One region of the Bacillus sp. UNC322MFChir4.1 genome, then DNA from elsewhere that is predicted to be linked to it. Evidence: riboswitches for the same ligand, from Rfam matches in the RefSeq annotation. Region 1 holds a riboswitch; each other region holds the start of a gene.
The links. A riboswitch is a leader RNA that binds a small molecule or an ion and turns the genes downstream of it on or off. The one in region 1 is predicted to bind lysine.
Positions count from the first base shown of each region.

Region 2: linked by a shared signal. The riboswitch ahead of BR72_RS10365 (aspartate kinase) and the one ahead of BR72_RS14315 (amino acid permease) in region 1 are both predicted to bind lysine.
Region 3: linked by a shared signal. The riboswitch ahead of lysA (diaminopimelate decarboxylase) and the one ahead of BR72_RS14315 (amino acid permease) in region 1 are both predicted to bind lysine.
Region 4: linked by a shared signal. The riboswitch ahead of BR72_RS14470 (amino acid permease) and the one ahead of BR72_RS14315 (amino acid permease) in region 1 are both predicted to bind lysine.

Region 1 is NZ_JQKQ01000036.1:37,349-40,566, reverse strand. Features, by position in the region: gene BR72_RS14315 (amino acid permease) at 319-1,737, opposite strand; lysine riboswitch at 1,870-2,049, opposite strand; gene BR72_RS14305 (hypothetical protein) at 2,329-2,658, shown strand; gene BR72_RS14300 (hypothetical protein) at 2,716-2,898, opposite strand; gene BR72_RS14295 (hypothetical protein) at 3,142-3,218, opposite strand, start outside.
Region 2 is NZ_JQKQ01000023.1:38,789-42,006, reverse strand. Features, by position in the region: gene asnA (aspartate--ammonia ligase) at 1-372, shown strand, start outside; gene BR72_RS10365 (aspartate kinase) at 589-1,818, opposite strand; lysine riboswitch at 2,041-2,228, opposite strand; gene BR72_RS10360 (DoxX-like family protein) at 2,411-3,218, shown strand, end outside.
Region 3 is NZ_KN050809.1:186,281-189,498, reverse strand. Features, by position in the region: gene BR72_RS18200 (LTA synthase family protein) at 1-191, opposite strand, end outside; gene BR72_RS18195 (DUF3888 domain-containing protein) at 385-780, shown strand; lysine riboswitch at 871-1,053, shown strand; gene lysA (diaminopimelate decarboxylase) at 1,417-2,733, shown strand; SAM riboswitch class I at 2,894-3,002, shown strand; gene BR72_RS25845 (YezD family protein) at 3,071-3,214, shown strand.
Region 4 is NZ_JQKQ01000037.1:23,060-26,277, reverse strand. Features, by position in the region: gene BR72_RS14475 (iron-sulfur cluster biosynthesis family protein) at 1-261, opposite strand, end outside; gene BR72_RS14470 (amino acid permease) at 524-1,993, opposite strand; lysine riboswitch at 2,101-2,294, opposite strand; gene BR72_RS14465 (VOC family protein) at 2,738-3,218, shown strand, end outside.

The DNA.
Region 1 (3,218 bases):
GAAATACTATCATTTCTATATCTAAGTAAAGGTTGCGAATAAACACAATTAAATTGAAAGCGCATCCTAAAATCCCAAATAAATACCCTACAATATGTACAACACTTCTCTTTTTAAAAATTTGTAACATGTTGCCAATACTCCTTATTCCTTTTTCTGTTATTTTATCATATACACATCACGATATTGTGGGTAAATTTGGAAAAGTTTTTTGATTTAACACTGCGTGTGGCAGAAAAAGAACATAGCCAGATCCTCTTGTCTACCCTAAAAAAGTGGGTTTATGTCTTTGTATGCATACAAAAAAGCAAGCCACCCTTAGGCAACTTGCTCGCTTTGTTTCTCTTTTTTCTCATCGCGTTTCATTAATGGATAAAATGCAAATCCGACAACAAATAATCCAATCCCAAGCAGGAATGTTTTCATATCAGCGGATCCTGTTTTAATAACCCATAATGCATAAATAAGTGCAATCGCCGCAATGATTCCATCTATGATGCGAGAGCCTTTTTGATTTTCGTATGTTTCACCTGTCATTACGAGTTTCAGCTGGAAGATTGGTGAAACGAGATATGGAATTAAGTATGCTAGCGTTGAAACGGTAATTACAAATGTATACGCTTCGGCAATTGTGCCTGATAGTGTTGAGAATAGGAACACTTGCGACATAATATTTGTGATACGAAGCGAATAAATTGGGCTTCCTTTTTTATTTGTTTTTGTAAAGAAAGAGGGGAAGAACCCTTCTTTTGCAGCTTGATATGGTACTTCTGAGCTTAATAAGACCCAACCAAGAATAGATCCAAATAAAGAAGTAAGTGCAAGCAATGCCATTAGTTTTCCACCGCCATGACCCATAGCTGCGGCTAAGGCATCTGCTAATGGTCGTTCAGATGCTTGCAGTTTATCGATATGAAGAACGCCCATTGTTAAGATTGTAATTCCTAAGTAAATACCAACTGTTAATAATAAACCAGCAACAGTTGCGTGTTTTACTGTTTTTGGTGAAACAGCACGGTTTGATAATAAGACAGCTGACTCGATGCCGATAAAGGCCCAAAGTGTTGTTAAGGCAGCTAAGTTTACTTGTGATAATAGTCCGTGTGAAATGCCTTCTTTATCAATAATCGGTGTATACCATTGTCCAAATTTAGATGCTTGGAAGGCAAATAACGTGACAACGATGAAGAGAAGGAATCCTGTTACTTTCGTTGTTGTTGCGAGGAAGTTTAGTTTCCCAGCGCCGTTTATGCCGTTCGTTAAAATCATATGCGTCCCCCATAGTAAAAGGGTACAAATAGAGAACGTAATTAGTTTTCCGACTTCAATGTCAAACGCTCCGATTGTAAATAATACACGTGTATCTTTCATAATTGGGAAAAAGAGCGATAAATAACCAGCAAATGATGTAATGATTGCTACGTTACTTGCCCAGTTTGCAACCCAGTAGCCCCATACGATGCTAAAACCCGCCATTTTTTTCGTTTTTTGTGAAGAAAAGAGCGCATAAGCATGACTTTGCGGACCTGTCGTTAAATCAGGGCGACGAATTGCTAAATTACCGAAAACAAGTGCTAGCATTAACACGCCAAACCCTGTTGTTAACCAAGCTAATGTAACCCCAAGAGGGCTAGCCGTTTGTGCTAATGTACTCGGAACCATGAAAATACCTGCTCCGACCATATTTCCAACTACAAATGCAGTGAGTACCCAAAAGCCCCATTTTTTTTGTTGCATAGAAACTACCTCCAAAATTAGTATAACCAAGTCAAGCGAGGAGATATGTATGTGTTTGAAGTTCCAAACAAAACAAAAAAGCGCGTATATGCTCACGCGCTCCTTAATCTTATTAAGAAACCCACGGACATATCTCTCGATAGCTCTCCACAAGCAAAAAGCTTGTGACAGTCCTGCACTTATTCAATGCAGACCCAGCAAGAAAGCGTTGTGGATACTTCTTACTTCGGCAATGATTCCTTTTTGATTTGTTCAGCGATGCCACACATCTCCCAAATCGTACTATTAATCATTGCAACCTCTACCTCACCGAGATACGAATGAGGATTTATATATATAGTTAACATAACCAAGGGTAACAAATGGATTTTTATTCGTCAATGCAAATGATTATAATCGGATGATTGTGAGAATAGAGTATGTTTTAAATAATGAAACAACTTCTGGATTTGCATCATACAATATGTATATAAAAGAAGGGAAAAGTGCAACATCTATCATGTGGAGCACTTTATTTCCTCAAAACTTTGAGGTAGGGATAAGCGGATGGAGAGCTGGTTTAAGAGAAACTGCTTTATATGTGGAAAGGGAATGGATACGTGTGAAAAACCGAATCCAATAGAGGAGTTAAAAAAACAAAATGAAGAACTCGCAGCTTCTTTAGAACAGTGTATGAGGTTACTCTATAATATACAAAAGAATGTAAGTAAAAAAGCAGAAAAGAGTGCATTGCCTCCTCTTTTTTCATTAGGAGATAAGATAGAAATATTTGACGGAGAAAATAGTATAGAAGGTATCTTTATTGAGTGTACAAATGAATGGTTATATTGGATTAACGTAGATTATGACTTAACCATTAGTCATATAAAAAGTGTAAAGCGTATTATAAAAAAAGAGTCTATTCAAAAAGGGTATGTATAACACTTTCTGAATAGGCTTAGTATCTTTTTGTGAGAGGGTTAAATCATTTTATAGGAATTAGGAAACTTTACGAATGCTAATTGTATCTAAACTTGTAACGTTGATATTTGCATTGTTATCAACCCAAACTAAGAAGTTGTTATCTACGCGAATGAAAACACCTCGGCCGTCAATTTCACGTCCTGCTGAGAACACGCGAATTTTGTCGCCTTCTACTAAACCATTTAATGTGATTGCCATAAGGCCGCCTCCCCTCTATTAGAAGTTAATATAATATATGAAAATGATAGAGAGTGTGTGCGATAGGAATGTAGTACAAGCAACCATTTTTATAGAATTACATTCAATACTAGTAACTACTCAGTCATATGAAAAGTGTAAAGTGTATTATAAAAAAAGAGTCTACTCAAAAAGGGTATGTATAACACCTTTTGAATAGACTCAGCGTCTTCTTGTGAAAGAGTTAAATAGTGTCATAGGGAATTAGGAAATTTTACGAATACTAATTGTATCTAAACTTGTAACGTTGATATTTGCATTGTTATCAACCCAAATTAAGA
Region 2 (3,218 bases), on a different contig from region 1:
GGGGCGCTAAGCTCTGGTGAAAAACATGATGGACGCGCATCGGACTATGATGATTGGAAGTTGAACGGAGATATTTTATTCTGGCATCCAGTACTGCAATCTTCATTTGAGTTATCTTCTATGGGGATTCGCGTTGACAGGAAATCTCTTGATGAACAATTAACAATAGCAGGAGAAGATTTCAAACGTGAGTACGATTTCCATAAAGGGATTTTAGAAGATGTACTGCCGCTAACAATTGGTGGTGGAATCGGACAATCGAGAATGTGCATGTACTTTTTACGTAAAGCACATATCGGTGAAGTGCAGTCTTCTGTATGGCCAGATGAAATGCGTGAAGCGTGCAAAAAACAAAACATTCACTTGTTTTAAAAAGATTCAACTTCAAGGGCTAGACAGTTCTTGTGTTAAATGTTGCCGAAGGAACTTTATACCGTGTCGAATCGTCGATATATTTTAAGAAACGATCGATATATTGTGAAAAGCGCCGATAAATGTACCATTTCTGCCGATATATCGGTGGATATGTAAGAAGGAGCCGATTTCCAAAAGTCACATAGATGCTTTGGGAAATCAGCTCTTTGTTTTTTAATTAATTGATACAAACGGTTCAACTTTTGCCATAAATGATTCATGAAGCGCTTCGACACCTTTTACTAAATGAAGGCGGTCGATTACGACAGATACTTTAATTTCTGATGTACTGACCATTTTAATGTGAATATCTTCTTCTTGTAATGTGGAGAACATTTTCGCGGCGACACCTGGATTAGATACCATACCCGATCCAACGATTGATACTTTTGCTAGGTGGTTTTCATACTCTACAGATTCATATTGCATTGATTCACGATTTTCTTCTAAAACTACTAATGTTTCCTTTAAGTCATTTGAATGTATAGAGAAGGACAAATGTACAGTTCCTTCATTTGTAATACTTTGAATAATAATATCTACATTAATATGCGCATTTGCCAATGTAGAGAAGACTGCGGAAAGTTTTCCTGGTTGTAAGCCTTTCGTTGTTATACGTGTAATATTATCTTCAAATGCAATGCCTTTTACGATTGATTGTTGTTCCATGTTACATTCTCCCCTTACGATTGTTCCATTTTCTTGTGCCATGCTTGAACGAACTTCTAATATAACGTTATGGTTTTTGGCGAATTCGACGGCTCTTGGGTGAAGTACGCCAGCACCTAAATTTGCAAGTTCTAACATTTCATCATAGGAAATTTCATCTAATTTATAAGCATTTTTTACAACGCGAGGATCAGTTGTGTAAACACCTGTTACATCAGTATAAATATCACATTTTTTTGCTTGTAATGCTGCCGCTAACGCAACAGCAGTTGTATCAGAACCACCGCGGCCAAGTGTTGTGATTTCTTGTTCTGCGCTTAAGCCTTGAAAACCGGCTACAACGACAATCGTTCCTTTTTGTACATAAGATTGAATCCGCTCTGTATTTATATCGGTAATTCTAGCACTGCCATGTACGGATTCTGTTGTAATACCAGCTTGCCAACCTATGAGTGAAATTGCCTCGTACCCTTTCGTTTGCAAAGCCATTGTTAATAAGGAAATTGAAATTTGCTCACCTGTTGTAAGTAACATGTCCATTTCACGTTTGCTCGGTTGATCTGTAATACTAGCAGCTAAAGAGACGAGTTCATCTGTACTATGTCCCATTGCTGAAACAACCGCTACAATCCCATGTCCTTTTTCATATTCTTCAATGATTAAATCGGCAACATGTTGAATCCGTTCGATGTTTCCGACAGATGTACCGCCAAATTTTTGAACAATAATTTCCATGATAAGTGCCCTCTTTCAAGTTAATATAGGTAAATTAGGAAAAAATGTTGTCAAACATAAGATGGGAAATATAGATCCCTTTTACTCCTGTAAAAAAGTAAATAAAAAACACCATCTCAAATAGGTGAGGATGGTGCTGTTACAGGAAAAGGGAAACAGAATACGGAGCTAATAAAAAAACCGCCAAAAAAGAAGATAATCATAAAAACATGATTTCTCTTTTTTGTAGATAGCTCTTCATATATACACCGCTGTATATATGACAGTTCTGTTTCTATTTGAAAACAGCCCCAATGTATATGCTCAGAGGCACATATACATTTCGGCAACTTTTCCTTTCATCTACATTCACTGACAATCTCTGTGTCTCCTATAGAATACTCATAAAAGTTGCGACCTCTATCTCACGTCATTAGGCGAGAGTAATTGGTTGTATGAAGTTATTGGTAACATTTGTTCCATAGTAATTAAAATGTTGAGAGAAATCAAGTAGGTTATAAATATTTTTAATTTTTAAAATATTATAAAGGGAATAAAAATGATATAAAATGTTAGATGTTACAATATTTAACATAGGAATGGAGGGGTGTGAATGAAAGAACAAAATCCTATTTATGTACAAACAGAAATAGAAACTACAATGGGTGACCTTTGGGAATATACACAAGATCCAAAGATACATACTGAATGGGATGTACGGTTTACAGAAATATCGTATTTAGAGAAAAACGAAGGTGAACCACAGCGTTTTTTGTATAAAACAAAAATTGGTTTCGGATTAGAAATTGCGGGAGAAGGAGAATCAGTAGGAGAATTACGAAAAGAAGGCGGAGAACGCATTTCGTCATTGAAATTTTGGACGGATAGTAAACTTTCGCTAATTTCCATAGGGAGAGGCTACTGGAAGTATACACCGAATGAACAAAAAGTTCGTTTTGAAACGCAGTATGATTATGAAACGAGGTTTGGAGGTATAGGAAGAGTTATAGATTTATACATGTTTCGTCCATTGTTAGGGTGGGCAACTGCTTGGAGTTTTGATGCCTTGAAATTGTGGTTAGAAAAAGGGTTTCATCCACGATTATTATTAAAAAGAGCTGTTACATATTATTTGATTTGTATTTTTCTATCTTTTGTATGGATTTATCAAGGGCTAGTTCCGAAAATTTTATTTACTCATCCAGAAGAGGTGCAGATGCTTTCTAATGCTATTGGTTCGGAAAGTTATAATCATTTGATAATTAAAATAATTGGATTTTTGGAGATTGTGTTTGGAGTGACCTGGTTGTTACCGTTCCAAAAACAGAAATTATTTTTTCTTCATATTTTTATATTATTAATATTGACAGCTACGGCGGCACTTGCGAATATCACTAGTTTTATGCAGCCTTTTAATCCGA
Region 3 (3,218 bases), on a different contig from region 1:
TTTGCTGCTAATAAAGCGAAACCGAAAAATAATAATAATGAAGCTAACGGATTAAAGAACAACATGATTTGTTCGAAAGCGTTATTAATCTTCATATCAAAAGCTAATTTGTATACAATAAATGTTTTGATCCATAATAGAACGACTGCTAAGAGAGCGAATCGTACTTTTGGAAACAAGCGTTGCATCATATTTGGTTCCTCCTACTACCTATAAGTAACCGTCTTTTTTTATGTATATAACCGGTTACATCTCTCTATATTTTTTTACTATGTGTACTATTATATAAAAACATAGTGAATTTGTGGATGCTTTTCTCATAATTGGGTAGAAAAAGGGAAGATGGATAAAATAATGTCATCTTTGGAAATGTGGAGGAGTACTATGAGGAAAATAAGTTGTTTTATATTGAGTTGCTTCATTTTACTTGGAAACCCAGCTCCTTTTTTGGCTGAACATGAACCATTATTATTAGAAGATGCCCTTTATTCGGTGCTGTTTCCGAGAATAAATGAAGCGATTCAAAAGTATTATGGGAAGCAAAAGCCATATGAGTGCCCGAAAATCATTAGTATGAAAAAAATGTACAGCGGTACATATTTGTTCCGTGCTTCTATTGAAATCATTAAATATGAGCCAGGAGTAGGAGGGAAAAAACTTCCGCCATTTGAAAAAGTAACAATCACGTTTGAAAATGATGAGGGGGAATGGTCCGTGAAGAATATAGATGTGAAGCGCTTACCAGATAATACAAAAATAAATTGTCGTAAACCAGTATGAAAAAAGTATTTGACAAATAAATCAGTCATTTGCTATTGTTAATAGCAATAAAAAGATGCTTGAAAATTAAATAGACTTACCTCATCTACACTCAAAGGTAGAGGCCGCGATAATCAAGAGTAAGCTATAGGAAATATAGTGGGATTCATGATTATAGTCTGAAAGGGATTATCGCCGAAATATATGAATAGCCACTTTATTCATATATTGGGACTGCATTGAATAAATGTAGTACTGTCATAAGTTTTTGACTTATGGAGAGCTATTTGGAGATGTTTGATGCGGTTTCTTATTTGAGAAAATAACAACAAGTTTATTTTTTCATCATATATTCTTCCAATAAGAAACGCGTGTGAACATTGTTCCGCGCGTTTTTTGTTTACCTTATTTGGAATAATATGAACAAATAAGGGACGTCATATATACAAGTTAGAAACCTCCTTTCTTTTTAATGGATGTCAAGAGCATCTGGCCGCGTATAGAAACGATCAGAACCTTTTCTTACCACATGCAGTGTTTAAAACAAAAGGAGGAAGCAAGTAGCGATCATGTTGTATGCTGCATAACAGTGACTTATCTGTCAAAAAATTAAAATGGATATATATATGGTTTTGAGAAAAAAAGGGAGGAATTCACATGTATTTACACGGCACAAGCCGCATTAATGAGCAAGGACATTTAGAAATTGGGGGATGCGATGCTACTGAACTTACAGCGACATATGGAACACCTCTTTATGTATATGATGAAGCAGCAATTCGTGAGAAATGTCGTGCATTTCATCGTGCTTTTAGAGAGAGTGGGTTCTCTTATCAAGTAGCATATGCAAGCAAAGCGTTCTTGTGCATGGAAATGTGCCGACTAGCTGCAGAAGAAAATATGTCGCTTGATGTTGTGTCTAGCGGAGAGTTATATACGGCGCTGCAAGCAGGATTTCCGGCTGAACGTATCCATTTCCATGGCAATAATAAAACAGAAGAAGAGATAAGAATGGCGCTAGAAGCTAACATTGGGTGTTTCGTTGTAGATAATTTTTTGGAACTAGAAATATTGCATGATTTGGCAAAAGAATACGGAAAAGTTGTCAGTGTTCTACTTCGTGTGACTCCAGGAGTAGAAGCGCATACACATGAATATATTACAACAGGTCAAGATGATTCCAAGTTTGGTTTTGGTATTTCAACGGGGCATGCATTACAAGCAATGAAAAGTGCATTAGAAAAATCAAATTACCATGTGTTAGGAATTCATTCTCATATTGGATCGCAAATTTTTGAAACAGCAGGATTTGTTCGTGCAATTGAAGTGCTTCACAAATTTTTAGAATTAGTGAGAAAAGAAACGGATTACGTAGCTCCCGTATTAAATGTAGGCGGTGGCTTTGGAATTCGTTATACGGAAGGAGATACCCCGCTTGCTCTTGGTGATTATGTGCAAGCTGTAACAGATGCAGTACGCGAGCAGTTTACAGCTTATGGATACCCACTGCCAGAAATTTGGGTAGAACCAGGTCGTAGTATTGTTGGTGATGCAGGAACAACTTTGTACACAGTGGGTGCAACTAAAGATATTCCAGGCATTCGCAAGTACGTATCGGTTGATGGGGGTATGACAGATAACCTTCGACCAGCACTTTACGGAGCTCGTTATGAAGCATTGCTAGCAAACCGAGCAAATGAATCTGCCGAAGAAGTGGTTTCCATTGCAGGGAAGTGTTGTGAAAGCGGCGATATGCTCATTTGGGATGTCGCGCTCCCAAAAGTTGTTTCTTGTGATCTCTTGGCTATTTCTTGTACAGGGGCATATGGTTATTCCATGGCGAATAATTATAATCGTATTCGTCGACCAGCAGTTGTGTTTGTGAAAAGTGGAAAATCTCATGTTGTTGTTGAGAGAGAATCGTATGAGAATATTATCGGGAACGATCGCATACGTATAAAGGAATTTGTATAAAATGAAACTTCTATCAATGACGACTTCATCCCGCTACTGATGGTTAGCCCAAGAAGGAGTTTTTTAGGTGAATAACTCCTTCTTCTTAAAAAAATAAATTTTATCGGAAAACTAGGATTGAAAAAATTCAGAATTGTGTTAAAGTGAAGATATAATTAAATTCTTATCAAGAGCGGCGGAGGGAACTGGCCCGAAGAAGCCCGGCAACCTACTTTATAAAAGTAAGGTGCTACTTCCAGCAAAATGGAATCCATTTTGGAAGATAAGGTAGATACGTTACCGGAACAGTCTTTTCGAAATGGGAAAGATTTTTTTTATGAAAAAAGGGGGGCTGTTCATGGGGAGACGCGAACAATTTGAGGAAGTAGCAAGTAAGATTCAAGCGATGCTTGCTGATATGAAATATGGTTCAATTACAATTGTTGTGCAAGATGGTAAAGTGATTCAACTTGAAAAAAGTGAAAAAGTACGTTTGAAATAAGCAT
Region 4 (3,218 bases), on a different contig from region 1:
ACTTGGTGTTGTAATTTTAAATCCTGTATTGTAGTCTAGCGTCATTGTATTTCCGATATAATCTTTTGTAAAATCGTCCATTTGAATAACGAGCTGATCATCTTCAAATACAACATCATTTGCATTGTATTTATCAACTATTAAATCTATGTTTACATAGACAGTACAAGTGTTTCCGATACTTCCTTTTATTCTAACAATGATTTTATTTTTGTTTTGTAGCAATTGTTCTTTTGTTGTATTTGTAACACGAATATTCATATGATCACGTTCCTTTCCTAAACACCTATTTTAACAAAGAAACAATAATATATAAATCTAATTTTGATTTTTCAATATATTAGTTAATGGCATGTAAAACAAGAAGTGACCGCTACTTACTTTTTCCCTTTGTTGTAGACATTGCATGTGGAAGGAGAAGTCCTTGAGCGTTTCTATACACGCTAGATGCCATCGTTTGCCTAAAAACATATATACAGTAACACGAGAAAACCTACCAACAGAAGTTGATAGGTTTTGGTTGTTAAAGCTCACATTTATCTAATGGGATAACCTTTGTTTTCTTTGTAAATTTATAGCCTAACCAAAGTATTAAGAAAAGAGGTAAGCCAATATATGAAACGAGTACACCGTTCCAATCGATAGACTCGCCCATAAATGCACCGTAGTTTTGACCAAGAATAACGATTAAGCATAATGCAAATGCAAAGATAGGGCCGAATGGGAACCATTTTGCTTTATATGGTAAGTCATTTAAGTCTTTTCCTTGTGCAATATATGCTTTTCGGAAACGATAGTGACTAATTGCAATTCCGATCCAAGCGATGAAACCTGACATACCAGAGGCATTTAATAGCCATACATATACAACACCATCACCGAATAAAGAAGCTAAGAAAGCAGCACATCCAACTAATGATGTTGCAATCAATGCATTTACTGGTACGCCGCGACTATTTAATTTCCCTAAAAATTTAGGTGCTTTACCTTGGTTTGCTAAATCCCAGAGCATACGTGCTGATGCATACATACCAGAGTTACCTGCAGATAAAACAGCTGTTAAAATAACCGCGTTCATTACTGATGCTGCAAAAGCAATCCCCGCTTTTTCAAATACAAGTGTAAATGGACTTACTGTTATATCACTTGCTGCAAGGTTTTCGTTTGTATAAGGGATTAATAAACCGATTACGAGAATTGCAAAAATATAGAATAATAGAATTCGCCAAAAGATGCTGCGAATTGCTTTTGGGATGTTACGCTGTGGATCTTCAGTTTCGCCAGCTGCAACTCCTAATAATTCTGTTCCTTGGAATGAGAATCCAGCTGCCATAAATACACCGATAATTGCCATGAAGCCGCCGTTAAACGGTGCATCTGCAACTGTGAAGTTTTTAAAACCAACAGGTTCTCCGCCCATAATACCGAAAATCATAAGAAATCCGACAATTAAAAAGGCGATAACAGTTACAACTTTTATAAGTGCAAACCAATATTCCGCTTCGCCAAATCCTTTAACTGATAAATAATTTAAAAGAAACATAATAGCTAAACAAATTGCACTCCAAAGTAAGGAAGGCGTATTAGGAAACCAAAATTTCATAATTAATGTAACTGCAGAGAGTTCAGCAGCAATTGTGATAGCCCAGTTATACCAGTAGTTCCAACCTAATGCGAATCCAAGTGATGGATCAACAAACCTTGTTGCATAGGTGCTAAATGATCCTGCTACAGGCATGTAGGATGCTAATTCTGCTAAGCTTGTCATTAAAAAATATACCATAATACCAATTGCAGCATAGGCGACGAGAGCACCACCAGGACCAGCTGTATGGACAACACCACCGCTTGCTAGGAATAAACCTGTTCCAATTGTACCACCAAGTGAAATCATTGTAAGATGGCGAGATTTCAATCCGCGTCGTAGTTCATTAGATGTTTGTGCAGATTGTTTTGAAGTTGTAGAGGTAACGTTAGTAGTTGCGCCGTTCATGTTCAACACTCCTTTTCTTGTAAGATAGGAAGGAGCGGGGGGAATAAAAAAAACCGCCAAAGGACTTTAGCGGAGCATTTCAAAAATAGCCACCCCATCATACCTTCCGTTAAGATAGCGCCCCACGTTTACACGGTAATTTTGTAAACGTGACAGTTCTGTTCCTATTCGAAAACAGCCCCAGCATATACTTCCAGAGAAGAAGTATAAACTTCGGCAGCTTTTCCTTTTATCTAGAGTTATTGACGTTCTCTGTGTCTCGTCTAGATTACTAATAAAAGCCGCAACCTCTACCTCATCGGATTGATGAGGATTTTTCTATTACTATGATTTTTAATATATGGCAATTGTAATGATTTTCTGAAAATAGTGCAAGGACTTTTTTATAGAAATAAATGGCTATTTTAGAAAAGCGCTTTCAAAATTCATCCCGTCCTAAAAAAAGTATGTATGAAATAACCTCCTAATAAAAAAGGTTATACAATGGTTTCGTAAAATGTTTCGAAAAATCCTTCAAAATTAATAGAAAATTCAGACAAATATTTTTCGACAAATCTATTGAGATGAAATTTTTATTACTAAGAAGAATATAGAATGCTCTTTCTAGAAAAAATCCTTTATTCTTCCAATTAGCATAATTTTTTCATTATAATAAACATAAGTTGACAGAGTCTTTGTAATTTTAAGTCACAAGAAAGAATTGAAGTGTAATGTACAAAAAGGACAAAAGTATGGGGTGAGGAGATGTTACAGTTTGATCATCTTGTTCATGTAGTTAGATGCTCTCCAGCTGAGGCGATAGACCAAATGAAACTACATGGATTTCATGTAGTTCTAGGAGGGGAGCATACGAATTGGGGAACCCACAATAGTTTATGTTATTTTGATTTAGCATATATTGAGTTTTTAGCAGTGCAAAATCAAAAGGTTGCAAACCGAGCGGAGAATCCTCTTATTCAACAAGTTGTTCATAAGTTGCAAACAGGAGAAGGAATGCTTCAAATTGCGCTGCGCACAGAACATATGGAAGAGCTTGCTAAAAGGCTGGTGGAAAAGGGTTTTCGAATAAACGGTCCATTGGAAGGTAAACGTATGAGGGATGGCGGAACTCTCTTAAGGTGGAAGATGTTATTTATTGAACAAGAAGAAGGCGGTCCTAGATTTCCGTTTTTTATTGAGTGGAGTGAATCGGATGAAAAAAGAAGGGATGATTTACAGAGAAAAG